DNA from 4 places in the Ruegeria sp. C8 genome. Region 1 is predicted to be linked to each of the others. Evidence: riboswitches for the same ligand, from Rfam matches in the RefSeq annotation. Region 1 holds a riboswitch; each other region holds the start of a gene.

Region 1 (5,575 bases):
GACGAAGACCTGAGCGTCCTGTTTAAGCCCGCTCATCTGGCCACGCGCAAGATGATGGCCGAACCTGTCAGCCATACCACGCAGAGCCTGCACAGCTATTTCAGTTTCTGCGCGCCGGATCGAGGGCTGGCCCTAGTGGCGACGGCGCAAGCGGCGGGTTTGCGCCCGTACCTGCACGGCACCGCCTTCGCTGGAGTGTCGATTCTGTCTGCAGTGTCCCCTTACAAATTCGGCGGCCGCGCTGGACCCAGAAACTATACGGACGTGCCTGTGGGTGAGATTTGCCTGCGACACGTCGCTGACCTGCATGTTTTTCCCAACGAACTGCGCGCCGTCGAAATCACCGGCGCGCAACTGCGGGATTGGCTTGAGATGTCGGCAAGTGTTTTCAACCAGATCCACCCAGACACCCAAGCTGAGCTGACCGATTCCCACCGGGCGGGGCATAACTTTGACGTCGTGTTTGGCGTCACATATCAGATCGACCTGTCCAGCCCGGCGCGGTTCGATAGCAACGGCGCCTTGACCGATCCAGCCGCCCAGCGCGTCCGCGACCTGTGCTTTGACGGGCAAACAGTCCGCGAAGACCAGAGCTTTGTCGTCGCCCTTAACAACTATCGCGCCAGCGGCGGTGGGCATTTCCCTTTCGTTGACAAGGCCCGGACCATTCCGCTGCCGTCCAGAGATATCAAAGAGATACTGCGCGACTACCTGTCAGATCGCCTGCCCGCAGACCCACTGGATCAGGCTCCTTACCCGTTCTCCTTAACTCCATTGAATGGTGCCAAAACGATCCTCAGAACCGGCAGCGGAGCGTTGAAGTATTTGCCTGAGCTCTGCGCGTACTCCCCGGAATTGCTGGGGCCTGATACCGAGGGCTTTGAAAGGATACGACTAACCTTGTGACGGGTTGTCATTTTCACATCCCTTCCCTATATCAGGCCCTGAGAGGTTGGCGCGGGCGAGCGCCTCGCCAACCTGGTCAGGTCCGGAAGGAAGCAGCCACAACGAGCCCCGCTTGGGTCGATGTCCAACCTCTCACTTTATATAAACCATCAGCCGCAGGAGGGCTTTATGATTGTAGCAAACTCCCTTCGGGCAGATCGGTTCTAAACCCAACTCTCCGATTGCCTGAACACATCACCAACGGATGCGCGTCTGCCATCCGATGGGATTGCTATATCTGAACACAGGCAAACCAATGTCTTTTACTCTTTCGGACCTGGGATGGTCCTCTCACTTTGCTGCACAACACGCGGCGCACGCGCAGCTTACGCCTTTTCGTCTCACCGCTGTTCACCGGGACCGTCTGGTCGGGATGAACGAGACCGCAGAAATGTCTCTATTGGCCCCTGGTCATTCCACCGGCGACTTCGCTGTCGGAGATTGGGTGCTGGCCGATGACAAGAATCGCGTTCAGCATCTGCTTGACCGGCGCAGCCTGTTGCAACGCCGTGCTGCCGGAACCGGAGCCGAGGCGCAACTGATCGCAGCCAATGTTGACGTGCTGTTCATCGTCAGCTCGTGCAATGCGGATTTCAATGTGCCCCGGCTCGAACGGTATCTGGCACTGGCGCATCAGGCGGGCTGCTATCCTGTCGTGGTCCTGACCAAAGCAGATAGCTGCTCGGACCCCGCAGCCTACGCCAAGCAGGCCGAAGCGCTGGCACCGTTTTTGACAGTCCTGACGGTCAACGCGCATGAAGCGTTAGACCTGCAGCAGGTTCTGGCATGGTGTCCGGCGAGTCAGACAGCGGCTTTGGTCGGGTCATCCGGGGTTGGCAAAACAACGCTCGCCAACGGAATGACCGGGCAGGATCAGGCAACAGCCACAATCCGCGAGGATGACGCCCGAGGCCGCCACACCACGACGTCTCGCGCCTTACATCCGATGCAAAATGGCGGTTGGCTGGTCGACACCCCCGGCATGCGCGCCCTGCGCCTGCTCGACGCGCAGGACGGGGTGGACGAAGTGTTCTCGGACATTCTGGAGCTGGCCCAAACCTGCCGGTTCTCGGATTGCCAGCATGAGGCCGAGCCCGGTTGCGCTGTGCAGGCGGCGATTGAAGCAGGCACACTGGATGCAGATCGGTTGGAACGCTGGCGCAAGCTGAGGCGCGAGGATCAGCGCAACTCTGAGACCGTGGCCGAGGCGCGGGCACGCGACAAGGCTTTCGGCAAGATGGTCCGATCTGCGATGCACGGAAAATCCGCGCGGCGCGGCGATTGAAACACGGGCTGAAAAAGGGGCGTCGGTCCGCCGGCGCCCCCCATCAAGCGATCAATCGTGGCCAGAGCACCGCATTTCGGCGGGCAAACACACCGATATGGCCGATCTCCCGAACACCAAACTCTTCCGGTGACAACAGGTGACGGCGTGCTTTTGGACCATAAAGCTCGGCCAACCGCCAAACGGCAGCTTCTGGGACCATCTCATCATCTGTGAAGGCAAAAAGGTCGACGGGAACGTCAGCATCCTGCCACGTAGCTTGCGGCAGTGTGTCTCCGATCTCGGGCAGATAGCTTTGCGGCGCGGTGCACCATTTGCGCCATTGCCAATAGACCTTAGGCGGTAGGTCTGTTCCAAACCCAAGTGCCTTGCCCGGCAAATACCCCAGGCCGCTCACGACCAGAGGCACATGCCCATACCAGAACAACCCGGCCAGAGCGCGGTACGGCCAAGGATGATCGCCCAACTTCACAAGGCCAGAACAGACGCAGATCATGCGATCAATCTTGTCGATATCCGGCTGCACTGGCCCCAGCATCCCTCCAAGCGAATGACCAACTGACCATTGCTGCGACAGCGGGAACCGTCGGCGCATCTCGGCCCGCGCGGCGGGCATGTCCTGCAACGCCCAATCGGCCATCGAAATCTTCGACCGACGCTGTGGGCCCGATTTCGAATGCCCGAATTCCCGGTAGTCGTAGATCAGACAGGCGATATCACGATCCGAGGCCAACCATTGTGCGAAATGCTTGTAGTAGTCTCGCGGAACCCCTGTCGCGCTGTTGACCACCACTACGGTTTCGGGCTGCGCCACGGGCCGGTAGATCCGCCCGGACAGGGCACCATCCCCCACCGGGATCTGAACATCTTCGATCAGCACTGTTTGGTTTGCATCCAGCATGGGCATCCTCGGTGGAAAACTGAACTGATGAGTTCACATTGCAACTTGACCCCAGACAGCCCATGCAAGTCAACTGCGATCCCGCTTGACCACGCGTCCACTTTGCGGATCGTCTTTCCGCAGCGCAGAAAGTTCAACTTGACTCAGAATGGTTATGAACGCTAGCGATGGTCCGATGGTTCCCGGCTTTCACAAGAAGTCGGGATGAAAAGGGAACACGGTGCGGTTTTCCCCGGCTTGCTCGGGACGAACCAAATCCGCGACTGCCCCCGCAACTGTAAGCGGTGAGCGATGTCGAAGATCCACTGGCCGAAAGGCCGGGAAGGTCGGCAAAGCGATGACCCGCAAGTCAGGAGACCTGCCATCGTCAACATAACCCAAACTCGGGCGGGGTGTCCGGGCAGGCCGTGACAGACCCTATCTGCCCCACCTGATCCCAGCCCCTGTCCACCGCGCGGAGGGCGCAGGATGATCTGGAAGACGAAGACACATAGGTTCTCAGCAACCATCTGCCAACATACCGGCAAGACTTGCCCTGCATTGGCACGGCTGGCGCGTTCGATGGTTGACGCACTGGACCAAGCCGGTCCGGCGACCACATCGGATTTCGAAATCGAAGGCAGCAGCGACCTGACCCATTGCACGGACGGCTGCCACGCCCGGTTTCGGGCCAGCCAGTCTCGGGTGCGGGTCTATTGCGGAGCGGACCCTAATGCCGACAGCGAGACCCTCCATCGCTACGCCGACCTTATGTTCGGAACCGAAACGAGCAGCCTGCCTAGCGCAGCGATGACATCCCTGCCCTGCGCCATGCTCGAGGCATCAGTGATTGCGCCGAGCAAAACGACCCCGGCGGAACTGCAACTGTCGGCTTAGGAGTCTGCCAAAGCTCGGGCGGGCAAGGTGGCCCAGTGCTTCTGCGCATCGGTTTCGACCGCGCAGGGGCGTAGCTTGCGCAACCGATCCAGCGCTTGGGTTGGAGCCTCGCCGCATTCGATCATCAACCGCAACACAACCATGCCAGAGCGACCACATCCGCCCTGACAATGGACAAGCACGCGCCCTCCGCCAGACAAAGCCTGCCGCGCCGCGGCACTAACATCGGGCCATTGCGCATCAACCTCTGACGGTGGCACGCCGAAATCCTGAATCGGCAGATGCACCCAGCGGCTGGCGCGCCCCTGAACGTCGCGGCCAAAATCGCGGGCTCCAAACTGGACCAGCTCGGCCTCGGTTGTCATCGAAAGCACGAGCCCCGGCCTCCAATCTCCAATCGTTTCAAGGTCGCCTGCATAGTCGCCGCCCTTTCCCGGCATCGACGTTAGGGCAAGTGTGCCCCCGCCCACTTGCAAAGCATGAATGACCAAATTCGTCATGACAGCATCCCCCCGGAAGCGTTGATCCTGACTTTAGGCTTGATTCACAATCTGCAGAGTGTACCCCTGACGCGCCGGTTTCCAAAACAAAATCGTTCTTCAACTCATGTGGACGCGGGCGGCGCAGGCCTCTACGCTGCGGTGACGTTCCGAATCCGCCAGAGCAGACATGACCGACTCAGACAGCCCCGCCTATCAGGTTCTCGCCCGAAAATACCGCCCGGAAACCTTTGCCGATCTGGTGGGTCAGGATGCGATGGTCCGCACGCTCAAAAACGCGTTCGAGGCGGATCGCATCGCGCAAGCCTTTGTCATGACAGGCATTCGCGGAACCGGTAAAACCACGACCGCACGGATCATTGCGAAAGGCATGAACTGCATCGGACCGGACGGAACTGGCGGACCCACGACCGAGCCTTGCGGCCAATGTGAGCACTGCGTCGCCATCATTGAGGGCCGTCATGTCGACGTAATGGAGATGGACGCCGCCAGCCGCACCGGCGTCAATGATATTCGCGAGATTATCGACAGTGTTCGCTACCGCGCTGCCTCGGCCCGCTACAAAATCTACATCATCGATGAGGTCCACATGCTGTCGACCAGCGCCTTCAACGCGCTGCTCAAGACGCTCGAGGAGCCGCCGGCGCATGTGAAGTTCATCTTTGCCACAACCGAGATTCGCAAGGTTCCCGTCACGGTTCTGTCGCGCTGCCAACGCTTCGACCTGCGCCGGATCGAACCCGAGGATATGATCGGCCTGCTACGCAAGATCGCCTCTGCTGAAAGCGCTGAGATTGCCGAGGATGCGTTGGCGCTGATCACCCGTGCTGCCGAGGGATCTGCTCGCGACGCGACCTCATTATTGGATCAGGCGATCTCGCATGGGGCCGGAGAGACGACGGCAGATCAAGTCCGCGCGATGCTGGGTCTCGCGGATCGTGGCCGGGTTCTGGACCTCATGGACATGATCCTGCGGGGCGATGCAGCTGGGGCGCTGACCGAGCTTGGTGGCCAATACGCCGAAGGGGCTGACCCACTGGCCGTGCTGCGTGATCTGGCCGAAATCAC
Region 2 (5,575 bases), on a different contig from region 1:
AACCATTGGCTTCGGCCTTGCCATCGCCCCGACCATACTGGGCGACGTGGATGTATTCGATGGGGCTGGCGCGCCTTTGGCGCTGGTCATCGCGCCGACGCGTGAATTGGCGATGCAGGTCAAACGCGAATTGGCATGGCTTTATGCGGATGCAGGCGCGTTCATCGCGTCCTGTGTCGGCGGCATGGATATGCGAGACGAGCGGCGGGCGCTGGCCCGTGGCGCGCATATCGTGGTCGCAACGCCGGGCCGCCTGCGCGACCATATCATGCGCGAGTCGATTGACCTGACTGCTGTGCGCGCCGTGGTTCTGGATGAAGCCGATGAAATGCTCGACCTGGGCTTCCGCGAAGATCTTGAGTTCATTCTGGAACAGACACCGTCCGAGCGTCAGACACTGCTGTTTTCCGCGACGGTTCCCCGCGCCATCGCCTCCCTCGCCGCGCGGTATCAGCACGATGCCGAGCGGGTCAGCACCGTCAGCGAGCGCACACAACATGCCGATATCGAATACCGCGCGATGAACGTGGCCCCGCGCGATGGTGAGAATGCAATCATCAACGTGTTGCGGTTCTACGAGGCCCCCAACGCCATCATCTTCTGCAACACCCGCGCCATGGTCAGCCGCCTGACGGCGCGGCTGTCGAATCGTGGATTCTCGGTCGTGGCCCTGTCCGGCGAGCTGACGCAAAGCGAACGTTCGAACGCGCTACAAGCCATGCGCGACGGACGCGCCCGCGTCTGTGTGGCGACCGATGTGGCCGCGCGCGGCATCGACCTGCCGAACCTTGATCTGGTGATCCATGCGGAACTGCCGAACAGCCATGAAACGCTGCTGCACCGCTCGGGGCGAACCGGACGCGCCGGGCGGAAAGGCGTCAGCGCGCTGATCGTACCGCCTGCATCGTTCAAAAAGGCGCAACGCCTGCTGAAATTCGCTAAGCTGACCGCCGAGTGGGGGTCTGCGCCCTCGGCCGACGAGGTTCAGGCGCAGGATATGCAGCGGATTTTCAGCTCGGATGATTGGACCGTGGATGTGACCGAGGGGGAAAGTGCTCTGGTCGACGATCTGGTCTCGCGCTTTTCGCCGCAACAGCTGGCGGCGGCCTATCTGCGTCAATACGGGCGCAAGCACTCCGCCCCCGAAGAGCTGAGCGACACGCCGGATGCAGCGGCAAAACCGAACGTGCCCTTTGGCCCAAGCGTGTGGTTTTCGCTGTCGGAGGGACACAACGAAAACGCCTCGCCTCGCTATTTGCTGCCCATGTTGTGTAAGGCGGGCAAGATCACCAAAGACGATATCGGCGCGATCCGCATTGCTGACACAGAAAGCTATATCGAGATTCGCGAAAGCAGTGTCGAAGGTTTCCTGAAGGCCATCGGCCCCAAAATGACGGTCGAAGGCACCAAGACCATCGTGCAACTGGACGCGCCGCCCGCCCTTTCCGGTGGTGGCCGCAAAGGCCCCAAGCGCGACTTCAAAGGCAAGAAGCGCCCCGAACGTGCTGAACGCCAGGCCCGCGCGGCTGAGCCTCAACCCGCAAAACCACACCGGAAACCGGCCGAGAAACCCAAGCCCGAAACGCGCCCCAAACGGGAAGAGGTGCCCTCGGGCGATCAGCATAAGAAACCCGCGCGCCGTCCGAAAGGCCCGCCTCCGCCCAAAGGCAAGCCAAGCAGCAAGAAAAACCGCGCGCGGGCGGCTGCGATGAAGGGTGGCAACGCGATGCCCAAGCGGAAAAGGTAGACCGCCTTAGCGCACGTGGCTGGTTGTGCAAGCGAAGAAATTTATTTTCTTCGCCACACCATATATTGACAACATGCCACCACCAACCCCAATATGGTGTTGCTTCGGTTCTTTCGATTCCTGTTGAAAGCTAAGAGGGAAACCGGTGAAAAACCGGCGCTGCCCCCGCAACTGTAAGCGGAGAGTTCGACTGAATACGCCACTGAAAGCGTGCTTTTGGGAAGGCCAGTTCGAACGTCAATCCGCGAGCCAGGAGACCTGCCGTAAGCAAAGAAAGAGAACCGCGAACGGAGGGTTCGGGGGCGTGTTCAGGGGTCATTTTGCCCGCAGCGTCCTCGGCATTCATTAAAAGGACAGAGGACGACATGAGCATTACCGTATATTCCAAACCCGCATGCGTACAATGCACCGCCACCACCCGCGCGCTGGATGCAAAAGGCATCACCTATGACGTCATCGACCTGACCCAGGACGACAGCGCCATGACCCATGTGACCGAGTTGGGCTATCGTCAGGCCCCTGTCGTTGTGGCAGGTAGTGATCACTGGTCGGGTTTCCGCCCGGACATGATCGCCCAACTGGCCTGACCCATGGCCGCGCCGATCCCGGCGCTGGTCTATTTCTCATCGAAATCCGGAAACACCCACCGCTTTGTCTCGCGGCTGGGCCTGACCTCTTTCCGCATTCCGAATGGAATGGACCCGCTGCCTGACCCCGGACACCCTTACGTGCTGATAAGCCCCACCTATGCCGATGGCGAAGGGCGCGGGGCGGTTCCGAAACAGGTGATCCGGTTCCTGAACAACCCGGACAGACGTGCCGGGATCGTTGGGGTGATCGGCACAGGCAACCGCAATTTCGGTGCGACCTACGCTTTGGCCGGTCGCATCATCGCCCAGAAATGCAACGTACCGCTGCTCTACACGCTCGAGCTGGCCGGAACAGAGACCGACATCGCCCGCGTCCGCGCCGGGCTGGAAAAACTAGGGAGACACCTATGCTCGACAGCAGCGTAAACGAGCAGGACTACCACGCGTTGAACGCGATGCTGAACCTCTACGATGGTGAGGGAAAGATCCGGTTCGATGCCGATCGTATGGCCGCGCGGCAGTACTTCCTGCAGCACGTCAACCAGAACACCGTGTTCTTCCACTCGCTGGACGAAAAGCTCGGGTATCTGGTTTCCGAGGGCTATTATGAAGAGGCCATTCTGGACCAGTATTCCAAGAACTTCATGCGTAAGATCTGGGATGCGGCCTATGCCAAGAAGTTCCGGTTCCCGACCTTTCTGGGCGCGTTCAAATATTACACCTCTTATACGCTGAAAACCCGTGACGGGCAGCGGTTCCTGGAACGCTATGAGGATCGCGTCGTCATGACCGCGCTGGCGCTGGCACGCGGTGATGAGGCGCTGGCCCTGTCCTTCATGGAAGAAATCCTCGACGGCCGCTTCCAGCCCGCCACGCCCACCTTCCTGAACGCGGGCAAAGCCTCACGCGGGGAGTTGATCTCGTGCTTCCTGCTGCGGCTTGAGGACAACATGGAGAGCATCGGACGCGGCATCAACTCGGCCCTGCAACTGTCCAAACGCGGTGGAGGTGTAGCGCTGCTGCTGACCAACATCCGCGAGCACGGCGCGCCGATCAAGGGCATTGAGAACCAATCCTCCGGCGTGATCCCGGTGATGAAACTGCTGGAGGACAGCTTCTCTTACGCCAACCAACTGGGTGCGCGGCAAGGCGCGGGTGCGGTCTATCTGAACGCGCACCACCCGGACATCATGCGCTTTCTCGACACCAAGCGCGAAAACGCGGATGAGAAAATCCGTATCAAAACGCTGAGCCTTGGCGTGGTCATCCCCGACATCACGTTCGAGCTGGCGAAAAAGAACGCCGACATGTACCTGTTCTCGCCGCATGACGTGGAAAAGGTCTATGGCGTGCCGTTCTCGGAAATCTCGGTAAGCGAGAAGTATCACGAGATGGTCGATGACAAGCGCATCCGAAAATCCAAGGTCAATGCGCGTGAGTTTTTCCAGACCATTGCCGAGATTCAATTCGAATCCGGTTACCCCTACGTGATGTTCGAAGACACGGTGAACCGGATGAACCCCATCGCGGGCCGGATCAACATGTCGAACCTGTGTTCCGAGATTTTGCAGGTCAATGAAGCGTCCGAGTTCAACGATGACCTCAGCTATTCGCATCTGGGCACGGATATCTCCTGCAACCTCGGCTCGCTGAACATCGCCAAGACGATGGATGGTGGCGATCTGGGCCGCACTGTTGGCGCTGCGATCCGCGCGCTGACGGCGGTGTCCGAGATGTCGGCAATCGACTCGGTCCCCTCGGTGCGTCGTGGCAATGATGAAAGCCACGCGATTGGTCTGGGGCAGATGAACCTGCACGGGTTTCTGGCGCGCGAACATATCCACTATGGCTCTCCCGAGGGTGTCGAGTTCACATCCGTGTACTTCGCGGCCATGGCCTATCACGCGATCCGCACCTCCTGCGATCTGGCGCAGGAGCGTAAGGCGTCGTTCAAGGGGTTCGAGGCCTCCGACTATGCCTCAGGCACCTTCTTCGACAAATACACCACCCGTGACTGGCTGCCCGAAAGCGAGCGGGTGAAGGCTCTGTTCGACGGCATGACCCTGCCCACACGCGACGACTGGGCAGCGTTGAAGGCCGATGTGATGAAACACGGCCTCTATAACCGCAACCTTCAGGCCGTGCCACCAACCGGGTCGATCAGCTATATCAACAACTCGACTTCTTCGATCCACCCCATCGTCTCGAAGATCGAAATCCGTAAAGAGGGCAAGATCGGCCGCGTCTACTATCCGGCGGCTTTCATGAGCAATGAAAACCTCGAATACTACCGCGATGCCTATGAGATCGGCCCTGAGGCGCTGATCGACACCTACGCGGCGGCCACCGAACATGTGGATCAGGGACTGTCGCTAACCCTGTTCTTCCCGGCCGAGGCCACGACCCGCGATATCAACCGCGCGCAGATCTACGCGTGGAAGAAAGGTATCAAAACCATTTATTACGTGCGTCTGCGCCAGGAGGCCCTTGAAGGGACTGAGGTGCAGGGCTGCGTATCCTGTTCGTTGTAAGGGGAAACGATATGAAAGACATGATCCATACCAAGATCCCCCGCGCCATCAACTGGAACCGGCTGGAGGATGACAAGGACCTTGAGGTCTGGAACCGACTGACGGTCAATTTCTGGCTGCCCGAGAAAGTGCCGCTGTCCAACGATATCCAAAGCTGGGCAACGCTGACGGATCACGAAAAGCAGTTGACCATCCGCGTCTTCACCGGCCTGACCCTGCTGGACACGATCCAGAACACGGTCGGTGCCCCTGCTTTGATGCCCGATGCCGTCACTCCGCATGAAGAGGCCGTGCTGACCAACATCGCCTTTATGGAGGCGGTGCACGCGCGCAGCTATTCCTCGATCTTTTCGACGCTCTGTTCGACCAAGGAGATCGACGAGGCGTTCCGCTGGTCCGAAGAGAATCCCCATCTGCAGGCCAAGGCTGAGGCGATCCTGAACACATACGCTCCGGGCAACGATCCGCTGAAACGCAAGATAGCGTCGGTGTTTCTGGAAAGTTTCCTGTTCTATTCCGGCTTCTACCTGCCAATGTACTGGTCCAGTCGCGCCAAGCTGACCAATACCGCAGACCTGATCCGCCTGATCATCCGGGATGAGGCCGTGCATGGTTATTACATCGGCTACAAGTTCCAGCGCGGTTACGAGAAGCTCTCCGAGGCGGAACAACAGGAGTTGAAGGACTATGCCTTTGGCCTGATGTTC
Region 3 (5,575 bases), on a different contig from region 1:
ACGAAATCCCGCATCGAAGCCTGGGATGCCATGCGATCCCACAATCAGGACCCCAACCCATGATGCCAAAAACCCCCTTGATGTTTGTCGCCACCTCTGACCTTGCCGGGAAATTGCGAGGCAAGGCCTTTCCGGCGGATCAACTGAACAAGCGGTTGCAGCGTGGGGTCGGGTGGACACCCACGAATGTTCAGATCAACTGCTTTGACGGAATTGCCGAAAGCCCGTTTGGCGCGCTGGGCGATCTTCTTCTGATCCCGGACGCCACGGCCGAGGCAAAGGTCGAGTTCGGCGAAGACTCCGGCCTGCACTTTCTTATGGGCGATATCGTCACTCTGGTCGGAGACCCTTGGGACTTCTGCACGCGCAGTTTGTTGAGGGCGGCGCTGGAGCGGCTGCACGAAGTCTCAGGAGCAAATTTGCTGGCCGCCTTTGAGCATGAGTTCCAGCTGAAAGATCCGCCAAGCCAGGCCAACGAAGCTTATGGCTACCGGGGCTTTGGCCTGCAGCGTGATCTGTGCGAGACCTTGATCAACACGATTTCTCAGGTCGGTCTGAAGCCGGATTCGATCATGAAGGAATATGGCCCAAACCAATATGAGGTCGTCATCGGCCCCGAGCTGGGTGTTCGCGCCGCGGACGCGGCGATCATGGTGCGCGAACTAACCTATGCGACTGCGCAGGCCTATGGCGAGCGGGCCACCTATACCCCTATTCGCGATGTCGCGAGCGTTGGGAATGGAGTCCATATCCACATGAGCCTTGTGGATGATCAGGGAACGCCGCTTACCTACAACGAAGACGGGCCCTGCGGCATGTCGGACCTGACGAGCGCTTTCGCCGCCGGAGTTCTGAAATATCTTGATGCGATCCTGGCTCTGACTGCGCCTTCGGTGATTTCGTATGAACGCCTGACACCGCATCGTTGGTCTGCGGCTTTCAACAATCTGGGTTTCCGTGATCGCGAGGCTTCCTTGCGGATTTGTCCGGTAACCGCAAAAGACCCGACCTCGATCGCGCGGCAGTTCAATGTCGAATACCGTGCGGCGGATGCTGCAGCTTCGCCTTATCTGGCGCTTGCGGCGGTTGTCATGGCCGGGACACAAGGGATCGAAGAGGGGCTACCCGCGCCAATTCCAACCGAGGAAGATCTTTCGCTGTTGGACGTCGCAGAACTGAACCAAAGGGGGCTGGTGCGCTTGCCTCAGACTTTGGAAGATGCGCTCGACCGGTTCGTAAACAACTCAGTCGTGACCCGCTGGTTCCCCGAGGGCTTCGCCGAGGTGTACCAAGCCCACAAACAATCTGAGATCGCGACAACCGCACATCTGGACACAGACGCACGCTGCCGATTGTACGAAGAAACATATTGACCTGGGCGGCTGGTCTTGCCGAAGCTCGCCCAATGCAACCTCTGGTGCGTCGGTCGGGTAATCTCGCGCAGTATGTCGCGGCGCAGGCTGTCTAGCTCAGGATAGGGATGGATAATGAAACGTTCAGAAACCGATGCCATCTTGAATGTGCATAGGCTGGCTTTTGGCGAAGCAGAAGGTAACGAAATCGCTCAACTCGCCGAAGATCTCCTTGAGCATCCGGAAACGATTTCTATCAGTGTGAGGCGTGACGGGCAGATCGCGGGCAATGTCATGTTCACCCCGTTTGTCTTCCAGGATCACCCGGACGTTAAATGCTATCTTCTGGCGCCCTTCGGTGTCTCGCCAGAACATCAAGGTCTCGGAATTGGCAGAGAGATGATGGAGACCAGCATCAACCACTTGAGGTCCATTGGAACAGACGCGGTCTTTGTGTTGGGCGTGCCGACATTCTACCCCTTATTCGGGTTTGTTCCGACCGACAAAGAGACGCCATATCCGAACCTTCTGACGATCCCAGAGGCATGGATGGTGCTTGAGCTCATTGCAGGATCGGTTGAAAAGCTGGGGGGTAAAACACTTGCGATTGCGCCCTTCATGCACGCGCATTTGTGGGACACATCACAACACGGGTGAATTCCGTTTTTTTGTTCTTGCCTCAAGCTGTAGCCCTGTTTCAGGTTTCCATTTCTGCTGGGCATGTCTGTTTTGTTTCTGGAAATGTCGCAAGGCTTTCAGCCGCGAATTCATCCCCGCGTAGGTTGCGCGTGTGAGGTGCTGCTGTCTGATTCTCGGGCGGCAGAGAATTGGGAAGCCGGTGCAATTCCGGCGCTGCCCCCGCAACGGTAAGAAAGGTCAGGTTCGACAGGTAACCACTGGGACGAGGATCCCGGGAAGGTGTCGAAACCGGGCGTAAGCCCCTTTCAAGTCCGGAAACCAGCCTTGCATATATGTCAAACCGCGGGTGGCGGTGGGGGCACAAGTTTCGGACGTGATCCTCGCACGGCTCCGGACTGGCCTCTGATGTCATCTGCCCAAGCTAAGCCGCGGGGCGCGGCAGGAGAGCCAGAAGTGAGCAACGTTCAAAGCCTGTTGGCGCGTCGAAACCCGGCCTATGCCCTTGAACAGGCATTCTATACAGATCCAGATGTATTTCAGGCCGATCTTGAGGCCATCCACTACCGCGACTGGCTATTTGCCATTCCGGCATGTGAACTGGTGAAAACAGGCGACTATGTAACCTACACTGTGGGCGCATACCGCGTGATCATCGTGCGCGGTGCGGACAATCAGATCCGGGCCTTCCACAACACCTGCCGCCATCGCGGGTCGATCATCTGCAAAGCGGCCAAGGGGAACTCGCCCAAACTGGTCTGCCCCTATCACCAGTGGACCTATGAGCTTGACGGCTCATTGCTGTGGGCGCGTGATATGGGGCCTGATTTCGACCCCAAACAACACGGGCTGAAAACCGTCCACTGCAGGGAACTGGCCGGGCTGGTCTATATCTGTCTTGCAGATGTAGCCCCCGATTTCGACACCTTCGCCAATAAAGCACGGCCCTATCTGGAGCCGCATGATTTGAACAACGCCAAGGTCGCCTTTGAAAGCACGATCATCGAAAAGGGCAACTGGAAGCTTGTTTGGGAAAACAACCGCGAGTGCTATCACTGCGGCGGCAACCACCCTTCGCTGTGCCGGACCTTCCCTGATGATCCCTCGGTAACCGGTATTGAAGGGGGTGAAGCCCCGGCCTTCATGCAAGCTCACTTCGACCGTTGCGAGGCTGCAGGGATGCCGTCGCAGTTCTATCTGCATGATGACGGGCAATACCGTCTGGCGCGGATGCCGCTTAAGGAAGGGGCGGAAAGCTACACTCTGGACGGCAAATCTGCGTTGCGCCGCTTTCTGGGCCGCGCGCCCTTTGCCGATGCGGGGACGTTGCTGAAGTTCCACTATCCCAGCACATGGAACCACTTCCTGGCCGATCACTCGATTGTCTTCCGCGTCACTCCGGTCAGCCCGACCGAGACCGAAGTCACCACGAAGTGGCTGGTCAACAAGGATGCGATCGAAGGGGTCGATTATGACGTCAAGCGCCTGACTGAGGTCTGGATGGCCACCAATGATGAAGATCGCCGCGTGGTGGAAGACAACCAGATGGGCATCAACAGTCCGGCCTATGTGCCGGGGCCGTATTCGGGGGTCCAGGAATCCGGTGTTCTGCAATTCACTGATTGGTATTGCAGCGCTTTGGCGCGTCACTTTGCGCCCAACACGATGGCGGCGGAGTGACGGAGATGAAAGACCTGAACGCTGTTGCCTCGATCTGGCAGGATGATGAGAGGCTGGAATGCGTCTCGGTCGTGCCCGAGACGCCAAACACCGCCAGCTTTACGTTCCGCGCCCCGTCCGGGGCTTTGTTTGCCTACCATCCGGGTCAGTTCCTGACGCTCGAGATTCCGGCACCGGGGCAGCCGGGAGGCGTTGTGCATCGGACCTATACGATCTCGTCATCCCCATCACGTCCGCGATCCATTACGATCACGGCCAAGGCGCAGCCGGACAGCATCGGTACTCGTTGGATGCTGGACAATCTGAAGCCGGGTATGCGGATGCGGGCAATTGGCCCGGCGGGTCTGTTCACCAATGCTGAAAGCGTCGCCGCCAAGTATCTGTTCGTCTCGGCGGGGTCGGGCATCACGCCTATGATGTCGATGACAACTTGCATGTGGGACGAAGGCCGCGATCTGGATGTAGTCTTCATCAATTGCGCCAAGCGCCCGTCCGAGATCATCTTCCGCCAACGGTTGGAGCAGATGGCAAGTCGGACGCCGGGTCTGGATCTGAAGTTCGTCGTAGAGGAAGCGGATCGTTACAGCCCCTGGACCGGCTACCAGGGTCAGTTCAACCAGCTGATGCTGGGCCTCATGGCCCCAGACTATCTGGACCGTGAGGTCTATTGCTGCGGTCCGGAGCCGTTCATGCAAGCTGTTCGGGACGCTCTGTCGGGTCTTGGCTTTGACATGGACAACTATCATCAGGAAAGCTTTGGAGCTCCGGTTGAGACCGAAGCGGATCAGCCCGATCTGGATGATATCGTTCCTGACGATGACAGCGCCGCCGAGATCGTGTTTGCGACCTCGGGTGTCACTGCTAAAGTCGCCGAGACAGATACGGTTCTGGCCGCCGCACGTGCCGTCGGGTTGAGCATTGCCTCGGGCTGTACGTTTGGCGTTTGCGGCACCTGCAAGGTCAAAAAGACCTCGGGTGAGGTGCACATGGTTCACAACGGCGGTATCTCCGAGGATGACATCGCAGCAGGCTACATTCTGGCATGCTGTTCAAACCCGATCGGCAAGGTCGAAGTTGAGGTGTGAACGGGAAGTCTCATGCTGAAACTGCAGGACGGCTGCGGCCGCCTGCGGTTTCAGAATTTTAAGTATTTGCATTGATCTCAGATACTTATCGCCCCAATACGCGCTTCGGGAAGTTTGGATAGCACAGGTTCGATCACGGATAGTTGATTCTATTCGGCAACATTCATGTGATTGCTCAAATTCTGTCTCTTTTCCGCCGGAATCTCCCCTGATAAAGCGGGTTGAGTACTGGGTGGGGTGTTGATAAGTGCGAGCAGGTATATGAGAGCCGGATGTAACGGTCGTGTAGCCATTTCATGGAATCAAACCGAGCTTGATGGGCTTGAGGCAGCGCCTTTGGCCTTTTTGGCGGTCGGGTCCGCATGGTCCTGGCGTGGTCAGGCGCTGGTGTTGGGCGAAGTGGCAGAGCAAAATCTTGAGCAACTGGGACATATGGGTGCGACCGCTGTGCGCACCCGCGACGCGTTCTCAGCCCCGCAAGATATCTCGGGCGAGTATTGCGGTACGGTCACATTGACCAATGGGGCGCGACGCTTTGCGGCAGATTTGATCGTAGCAGATGACGAACAATGGCCGACCCTGGTGTTCAACACTGGCTGTCCGCCTCGGGATCAGGATTTCTGGATCAGCGAAGTAACACATGCCGGTGTCGACCTGCAGAGCGTACCGCAACCGACTGCACAGGTGGTGGCGTTTCCGGGAAAATCCGCGCCGGGTTTCTTTTCATAGGTTTGGTTACCTAGCTGGCGCTGAACCCGTTGGCCTAAAAACCCTTCAAGAATTTTGAGCAGGGGCGTCGGGACGTGTTGACTCTGACAGTTC
Region 4 (5,575 bases), on a different contig from region 1:
TGGCAAGATCGGCAGGGGAAAGGCCCCGTTCGGCCTCGGCCCAAGCCTTGCGGCGGGACGTGGCGAGGGCCATCTGAAACACGGGCACGCCCGCCGCGTCCAAAGGGGACGTACCCGATGCGCCTTTGCCCGAGAACGAGGTTGCGTTGATGATTGCCGAAGGCTTCAGCGCGACGATGTTGTCACGCAACCACTCAGCCGCAGCAGGAGCCTTGAGCGAAGGGGCGAAGAGACCTACGGCCTCGAACCCGCGATCTCGCAAGCTGCGGATCACGGTGGCGACAGGGGCCGTGTCCGCCGAGGTCAGATAGGCGCGATAGAAGGTGACGACGATACGTTTTGCGTCGCCCGCAAAGGCAGTCTCAACCGGGATCACGCCGCGATCAGGACACCACGCGCCAGATTCGGGCAGGGTTTTAGCCCCCATAACAGGGCCGGCATAAAGCCCCGCCGCCAACGCCATCTGCGCCAAGGCGGCCTGTGCCGCGACTTCGCCGCCTGTGTCGCAGAGATGTGCCAGACGGCGCAGGGTCGAGACGGGCAGGGTGGAATAGTCATCCAGCCGCGGGTCCTCACGCCCGTCGGCGGGTAGGACGGCCAACGCGATGCCCTTGGCCTTCGCCAGCGACAGCACTTGCTGCAGCCCGTAAGCCCAGTAAGGCACGCCGCCAATCAGGCGGATCAGAATGCCCTTCGCACCCTCCAGCGTCTGCTCCACGTAGGTGTCGACGGACAGAGGATGTTTCAACGCCGTCAGGTTCGCCAACCGCATCGTGGGCATACGCCCATCCGGCCCGCCACCGCGATGCCAGCCCGCCGCGAAAGCGCCAAGGTCGCTGTCCGAGAAGGACAGCACCACCAAATCCGCCGGGCTCTGGCCCAGATCGGTTGGGATTTCCGTTTCTTCTAACCCGTGGCTTTCGCGGAAGACGACGTGCATGGGCCTTACTCGGCGGCCTCGGTCACACCCGCGAGGATATCGCGGATTTCCGCTTCTTTGATATCGTCATGCTCGGCGATCACCACCATGCGCGAGCGGCGTTCCTCACCGGGGCCCCATGGACGGTCGTATTGATGACGCACACGGGCACCCACGGCCTGCACCAGCAGGCGCATCGGCTTGCCTTGCACGGCGGCATAGCCTTTGACGCGCAGGATGTTCAGCTCATTGGCCAGACGTTCGATCTTGGCGACCAAATCGGCAGGATCGGACTGTTCCGGCAGATCAACGATGATGCTTTCGAAATCGTCATGCTCGTGATCGTGGTGACCGTCGTGATGCGAAGGACGAGCGTCCATGTCATCCTCGGCTGCGGCCTCAAGACCCAGAACGACGCGCACATCCACGGCGCCTTCGGCCACTTCGACAACGGGCAGCGGGCGAGGGGCCTCGGCGGCAATGATCTCTTTGGCTTTTGCCACGCCTTCGGGACCGGCCAGATCAGGCTTGGTCAGCAGGATGATATCGGCGCAGGAAATCTGATCCTCAAACACCTCGGATAAGGGCGTTTCATGGTCGATCGAGTCATCAGCCATGCGCTGAGCGTCCACCGCTTCGACATTCGGAGCAAAGCGACCAGCGGCGACGGCCTCGGCATCGGCCAGCGCGATCACGCCATCAACAGTGATTTTCGATCGGATATCGGGCCAGTCGAACGCCTTCAGCAGCGGCTTGGGCAGGGCGAGGCCCGAGGTTTCGATCAGGATGTGATCGGGGCGCGGCTCCAGCGCCATAAGGGCTTCGATGGTCGGGATGAAATCATCGGCCACAGTGCAGCAGATGCAGCCGTTCGCCAGTTCCATGATGTTTTCCGCCGGACAATCCGGGATCGCGCAGGATTTCAGGATATCGCCATCGACGCCGACATCGCCGAACTCATTAACAACCACGGCCAGACGCTTGCCTTGCGGGTTCTGCATCAGGTGCTTAACGAGAGTTGTTTTGCCCGAGCCCAAGAAGCCAGTGATCACGGTGACGGGGAGTTTTTCCAAGTTGCTCATTTCAGGGCTCCAATCGGGGGAATACGGGCTGCGCAGTTTTTGCGGAAGTGTTCAGGGCGCTCACGCCATTTGACCAAGCCGTCCTCGGTCGCGAGGTACTTGGTGGCGCCGTCCACGATCACGTCGACATGGTCGGTTTCGTTCAGATGTTCATAGACGAAGGTCCAGCGTTCCGGGCCGCCACGCAGCACGATGGAACAGCCCTCGTTGCAGTTGGATAAACACTCCACGGCTTTAAGGGTTATCCCTTCCGGCAGGTCCGCCTGTTCAAGCGCCTTGTGCAACAGGGTGCCGGGGCGTTTCGCGTCGTCTTCAACGGGCAGTCCGCGACGACAGGTGGTGCAAACCAGCAATTCGACCGGAGCGGTCTCGGTCATGTCTCTCATCCCCCCAAATCCTCATCGTGGGGGACGGGGTTTCATGCGGGTCCCTTGACCCGACACCGGAACACCCCGTCCGGTTTCATCTTCGGGCGCTGGCAGGTCTCCCGGCTTGCGGATGTCAGAGGCGTCCTCTGTCGGATGTCCCGCCTTCCCGGCTTTGCGCCAGTGGCTCGGGCACCCTCTCCGGTCACGGTCGCGGGGGCGGCTGCGTTTGGCGGAAAACCCGTTGACGCATTCCCTTTTCATCTGCTCTCACAGACACCAACAGGAGGCTCATGCGGCACCGACCCTCAGCTTGTCAAGCGCGATGCAGTCCAGACCGCTGTGGTGCGTTGAAAAGCGACCTGCCAGCGTCGCTAGGCGGCATGAATCGGGCGCTGAGGCGTGGTCGCATGGCCTTAGGGCGCAAACGGAGGCGAAATCCATGAAAGTAGGTTTTATCGGGCTTGGGAATGTGGGCGGCAAGCTGTCGGGGTCATTGCTGCGTAATGGAATCGACCTGACGGTTCATGACCTGAGTTCCGATCTGGTTGAGGCCTTCGTCGCGCAGGGGGCCAAAGCGGCTGATAGCCCGGCCCAGATGATGCGCGATTGCGATGCCGTGATCACCTGCCTGCCGTCGCCTGCGGCTTCGGACGCGGTGATGCAAGAGATGCTGCCCGAGGTTGGTCCAGGTAAGATCTGGATGGAGATGTCCACCACCGACGAGGCTGAGGTCAAGCGGTTGGGGGCTTTGGTTTTGGAGCGCGGAGGGGCCGCAGTCGATTGCCCTGTCTCGGGTGGCTGTCACCGCGCGGCGACGGGCAATATCTCGATCTTCGCTGGCTGCGACCGCGACACGTTCGAACTTATCTTGCCCTTCCTGACCACCATGGGGCGGCGCGTTCTGCACACCGGAGAGCTCGGCTCGGCCTCGGTTCTGAAGGTGCTGACCAACTATCTTGCCACGGCCAACCTGATCACCTGTGCCGAAGCGCTGGTCACCGCCAAGGCCGCCGGTATGGATTTGAACACCACCTATGAGGCCATCAAAATCTCGTCAGGGACCTCGTTCGTGCACGAAACGGAAAGCCAGGTGATCCTGAACGGTTCGCGCGATATTTCGTTTACGATGGATTTGGTGAAAAAGGATATCGGCCTCTTTCAGGACGTCGCCGACCGCGCCGGTGTTCCGCTGGAAATCAATCCGGTGATGATCAAGATCTTTGAGGATGGCATCGCCCGGTTTGGCGAGCGTGAGTTGTCGCCAAACATCATCAAACGCCTGGAGGAGGCCACGGGCTTGGACATCCGCGCACCGGGTTTTCCTACGGAAATGCAGGACGATGAGCCGGAAGAACCAGGGTACGAGGTTGTGCCTCAGGGGCGTTCCTCCTGAAAACTGATTTCCGAAGACGGTATTTAGAGGAAGGGGATGTGGAGGCGAGTACCGGAATCGAACCGGTGTACACGGATTTGCAATCCGCTGCGTCACCACTCCGCCAACTCGCCTTTTCAAGTAAAATCAAATACTTGCCGTGGTGTGGTGGGCGTTTTAGCAGCTTTCATCGGGGGCGTCCAGAGGATTGCCGTCGATTTTGGGCCGCAAATCAATATTTGTGGGCGGCCGGTCTAAACGGATCGTGAACCAGGCTTGCGGCATCTGGGCCGTTGTCGAGACAGGTCGAGTGTGGCACAAGCCATTTATCCAAGGGATTGAAAAGAGAGATCAGATGTCAGATTTCGCAGCCCGGCGCCGCACCATGGTTGATACGCAGGTACGACCCTCGGATGTGACCAAGTTTCCAATTATCGACGCGATGCTGTCCGTTCCGCGTGAAAGCTTTGTGCCAACTGCACAGCGCGAAGCGGCCTATGTCGAAGGGTTGATCGATCTGGGCAACAACCGCTGCATTCTTGAGCCGCGCACTCTAGCCAAGATGTTGGATGCGCTGAATATCTCCAATGAAGAAATGGTCCTCGATATCGCGTCGGCCTACGGGTATTCGACCGCAATCGCCGCTCGAATGGCGCAGCTGGTGGTAGGCGTCGAATCCGACGAACATCTTGCCTCTGAGGCGCAAAGCGTGCTGACGGAAGAAAACGTCGATAATGCCGTCATCCATGTAGGTCCTCTTGAAGAAGGGGCTGCCGAGCATGGCCCTTATGACGTGATTATGATACAAGGTGGTGTCGAACATGTGCCCGACGCGGTGCTGGACCAATTGAAGGATCAGGGCCGGATCGCATGTCTATTTGTGGACGGGCAACTGGGTACGGTTCGCATCGGTCGCAAGGCCGGTGGTGTGGTCAGTTGGCGGGATGCCTTCAACGCCAGTGCGCTGGTTTTGGACGGTTTTTCCCAAGAGTGTGCATTTTCGCTATAGTCCGCTGACTGTTGTTTCCACCACCTTGATTAGTTGAACATAAAGACGCAAACTGCCGGAGAGGCAGCGTAATTTCGATTTGAGAGGATTTGGTATGCGTGGAAAGACAGCGGGAAAGCTGGTCAAAGCGCTTGCAGTGACTGCGGCCATTGCCCTGAGTACTGTTCCCGGACGGGCCGTCTGGGCTGACAATCTGACAGATGCGTTCATCGGAGCGTATAACACCAGCGGTCTGCTGGAACAGAACCGAGCCCTGTTGCGGGCAGCGGATGAAGACGTAGCAATTGCACTTTCCGCGCTGCGCCCGATCATCAACTGGACGGTTCAGGTCAGTCAGGATTACACGAGAACAAGAACTGACTCCGTCAGAACAAGCACCGACCCGTCGCGATTCTTCTCGGGTCTGACGCTCAGCCAGCTTTTGTATGATGGCGGGGCATCGGTGCTGGGCAAGCAGTCCGCACAGGAAACGGTTCTGTCGACGCGACAGTCGCTGATCGATATCGAGCAGCAAGTTCTTTTCCGGGCCGCAACCGCGTATCTGAGCGTCCTGCTGCAAGAAGAAACAGTTCAGATTCGGCAAAACAACGTCGATCTGTCGAGCGAGGAACTTCGGGCCTCGAATGACCGCTTCGAAGTGGGTGAAGTCACGCGTACCGACGTGGCTCTTTCTGAGGCGCAGCTGGCCAGTTCGCGCGCGGATCTTGCGGATGCCAAAGGGGATCTCAGCACTGCTCAGGCCGAATATGTGAATGCGGTCGGCAAACTGCCGGGGCGTACGGCTGGGCAGCCGGGGCTTCCGAATCTCCCACGCTCGCAATCCGA

The links. A riboswitch is a leader RNA that binds a small molecule or an ion and turns the genes downstream of it on or off. The one in region 1 is predicted to bind cobalamin.
Region 2: another riboswitch for cobalamin. It lies ahead of nrdH (glutaredoxin-like protein NrdH); the one in region 1 lies ahead of ACR0KL_RS21480 (hypothetical protein).
Region 3: another riboswitch for cobalamin. It lies ahead of ACR0KL_RS13255 (aromatic ring-hydroxylating oxygenase subunit alpha); the one in region 1 lies ahead of ACR0KL_RS21480 (hypothetical protein).
Region 4: another riboswitch for cobalamin. It lies ahead of ACR0KL_RS03335 (DUF1636 domain-containing protein); the one in region 1 lies ahead of ACR0KL_RS21480 (hypothetical protein).

What each region holds. Positions count from the first base shown of each region.
Region 1 covers NZ_JBQFRV010000025.1:868-6,442, reverse strand. Annotated here, with positions in the region: gene ACR0KL_RS21500 (bifunctional 2',3'-cyclic-nucleotide 2'-phosphodiesterase/3'-nucleotidase) at 1-906, shown strand, start outside; RNA gene ffs (signal recognition particle sRNA small type) at 946-1,044, shown strand; gene rsgA (ribosome small subunit-dependent GTPase A) at 1,202-2,230, shown strand; gene ACR0KL_RS21485 (alpha/beta fold hydrolase) at 2,274-3,131, opposite strand; cobalamin riboswitch at 3,292-3,511, shown strand; gene ACR0KL_RS21480 (hypothetical protein) at 3,600-4,007, shown strand; gene ACR0KL_RS21475 (phosphatase domain-containing protein) at 4,004-4,507, opposite strand; partial or broken gene ACR0KL_RS21470 (DNA polymerase III subunit gamma/tau) at 4,677-5,575, shown strand, end outside.
Region 2 covers NZ_JBQFRV010000013.1:101,670-107,244, forward strand. Annotated here, with positions in the region: gene ACR0KL_RS16835 (DEAD/DEAH box helicase) at 1-1,747, shown strand, start outside; cobalamin riboswitch at 1,836-2,027, shown strand; gene nrdH (glutaredoxin-like protein NrdH) at 2,113-2,334, shown strand; gene nrdI (class Ib ribonucleoside-diphosphate reductase assembly flavoprotein NrdI) at 2,350-2,763, shown strand; gene nrdE (class 1b ribonucleoside-diphosphate reductase subunit alpha) at 2,745-4,868, shown strand; gene nrdF (class 1b ribonucleoside-diphosphate reductase subunit beta) at 4,880-5,575, shown strand, end outside.
Region 3 covers NZ_JBQFRV010000009.1:74,651-80,225, forward strand. Annotated here, with positions in the region: gene ACR0KL_RS13240 (MurR/RpiR family transcriptional regulator) at 1-63, shown strand, start outside; gene ACR0KL_RS13245 (type I glutamate--ammonia ligase) at 60-1,373, shown strand; gene ACR0KL_RS13250 (GNAT family N-acetyltransferase) at 1,488-2,009, shown strand; cobalamin riboswitch at 2,129-2,332, shown strand; gene ACR0KL_RS13255 (aromatic ring-hydroxylating oxygenase subunit alpha) at 2,397-3,668, shown strand; gene ACR0KL_RS13260 (hybrid-cluster NAD(P)-dependent oxidoreductase) at 3,674-4,753, shown strand; gene ACR0KL_RS13265 (hypothetical protein) at 5,015-5,482, shown strand.
Region 4 covers NZ_JBQFRV010000001.1:657,086-662,660, reverse strand. Annotated here, with positions in the region: gene cobN (cobaltochelatase subunit CobN) at 1-940, opposite strand, end outside; gene cobW (cobalamin biosynthesis protein CobW) at 946-2,001, opposite strand; gene ACR0KL_RS03335 (DUF1636 domain-containing protein) at 1,998-2,378, opposite strand; cobalamin riboswitch at 2,462-2,665, opposite strand; gene ACR0KL_RS03330 (NAD(P)-dependent oxidoreductase) at 2,692-3,762, shown strand; tRNA gene ACR0KL_RS03325 (tRNA-Cys) at 3,802-3,875, opposite strand; gene ACR0KL_RS03320 (protein-L-isoaspartate O-methyltransferase family protein) at 4,097-4,750, shown strand; gene ACR0KL_RS03315 (TolC family outer membrane protein) at 4,845-5,575, shown strand, end outside.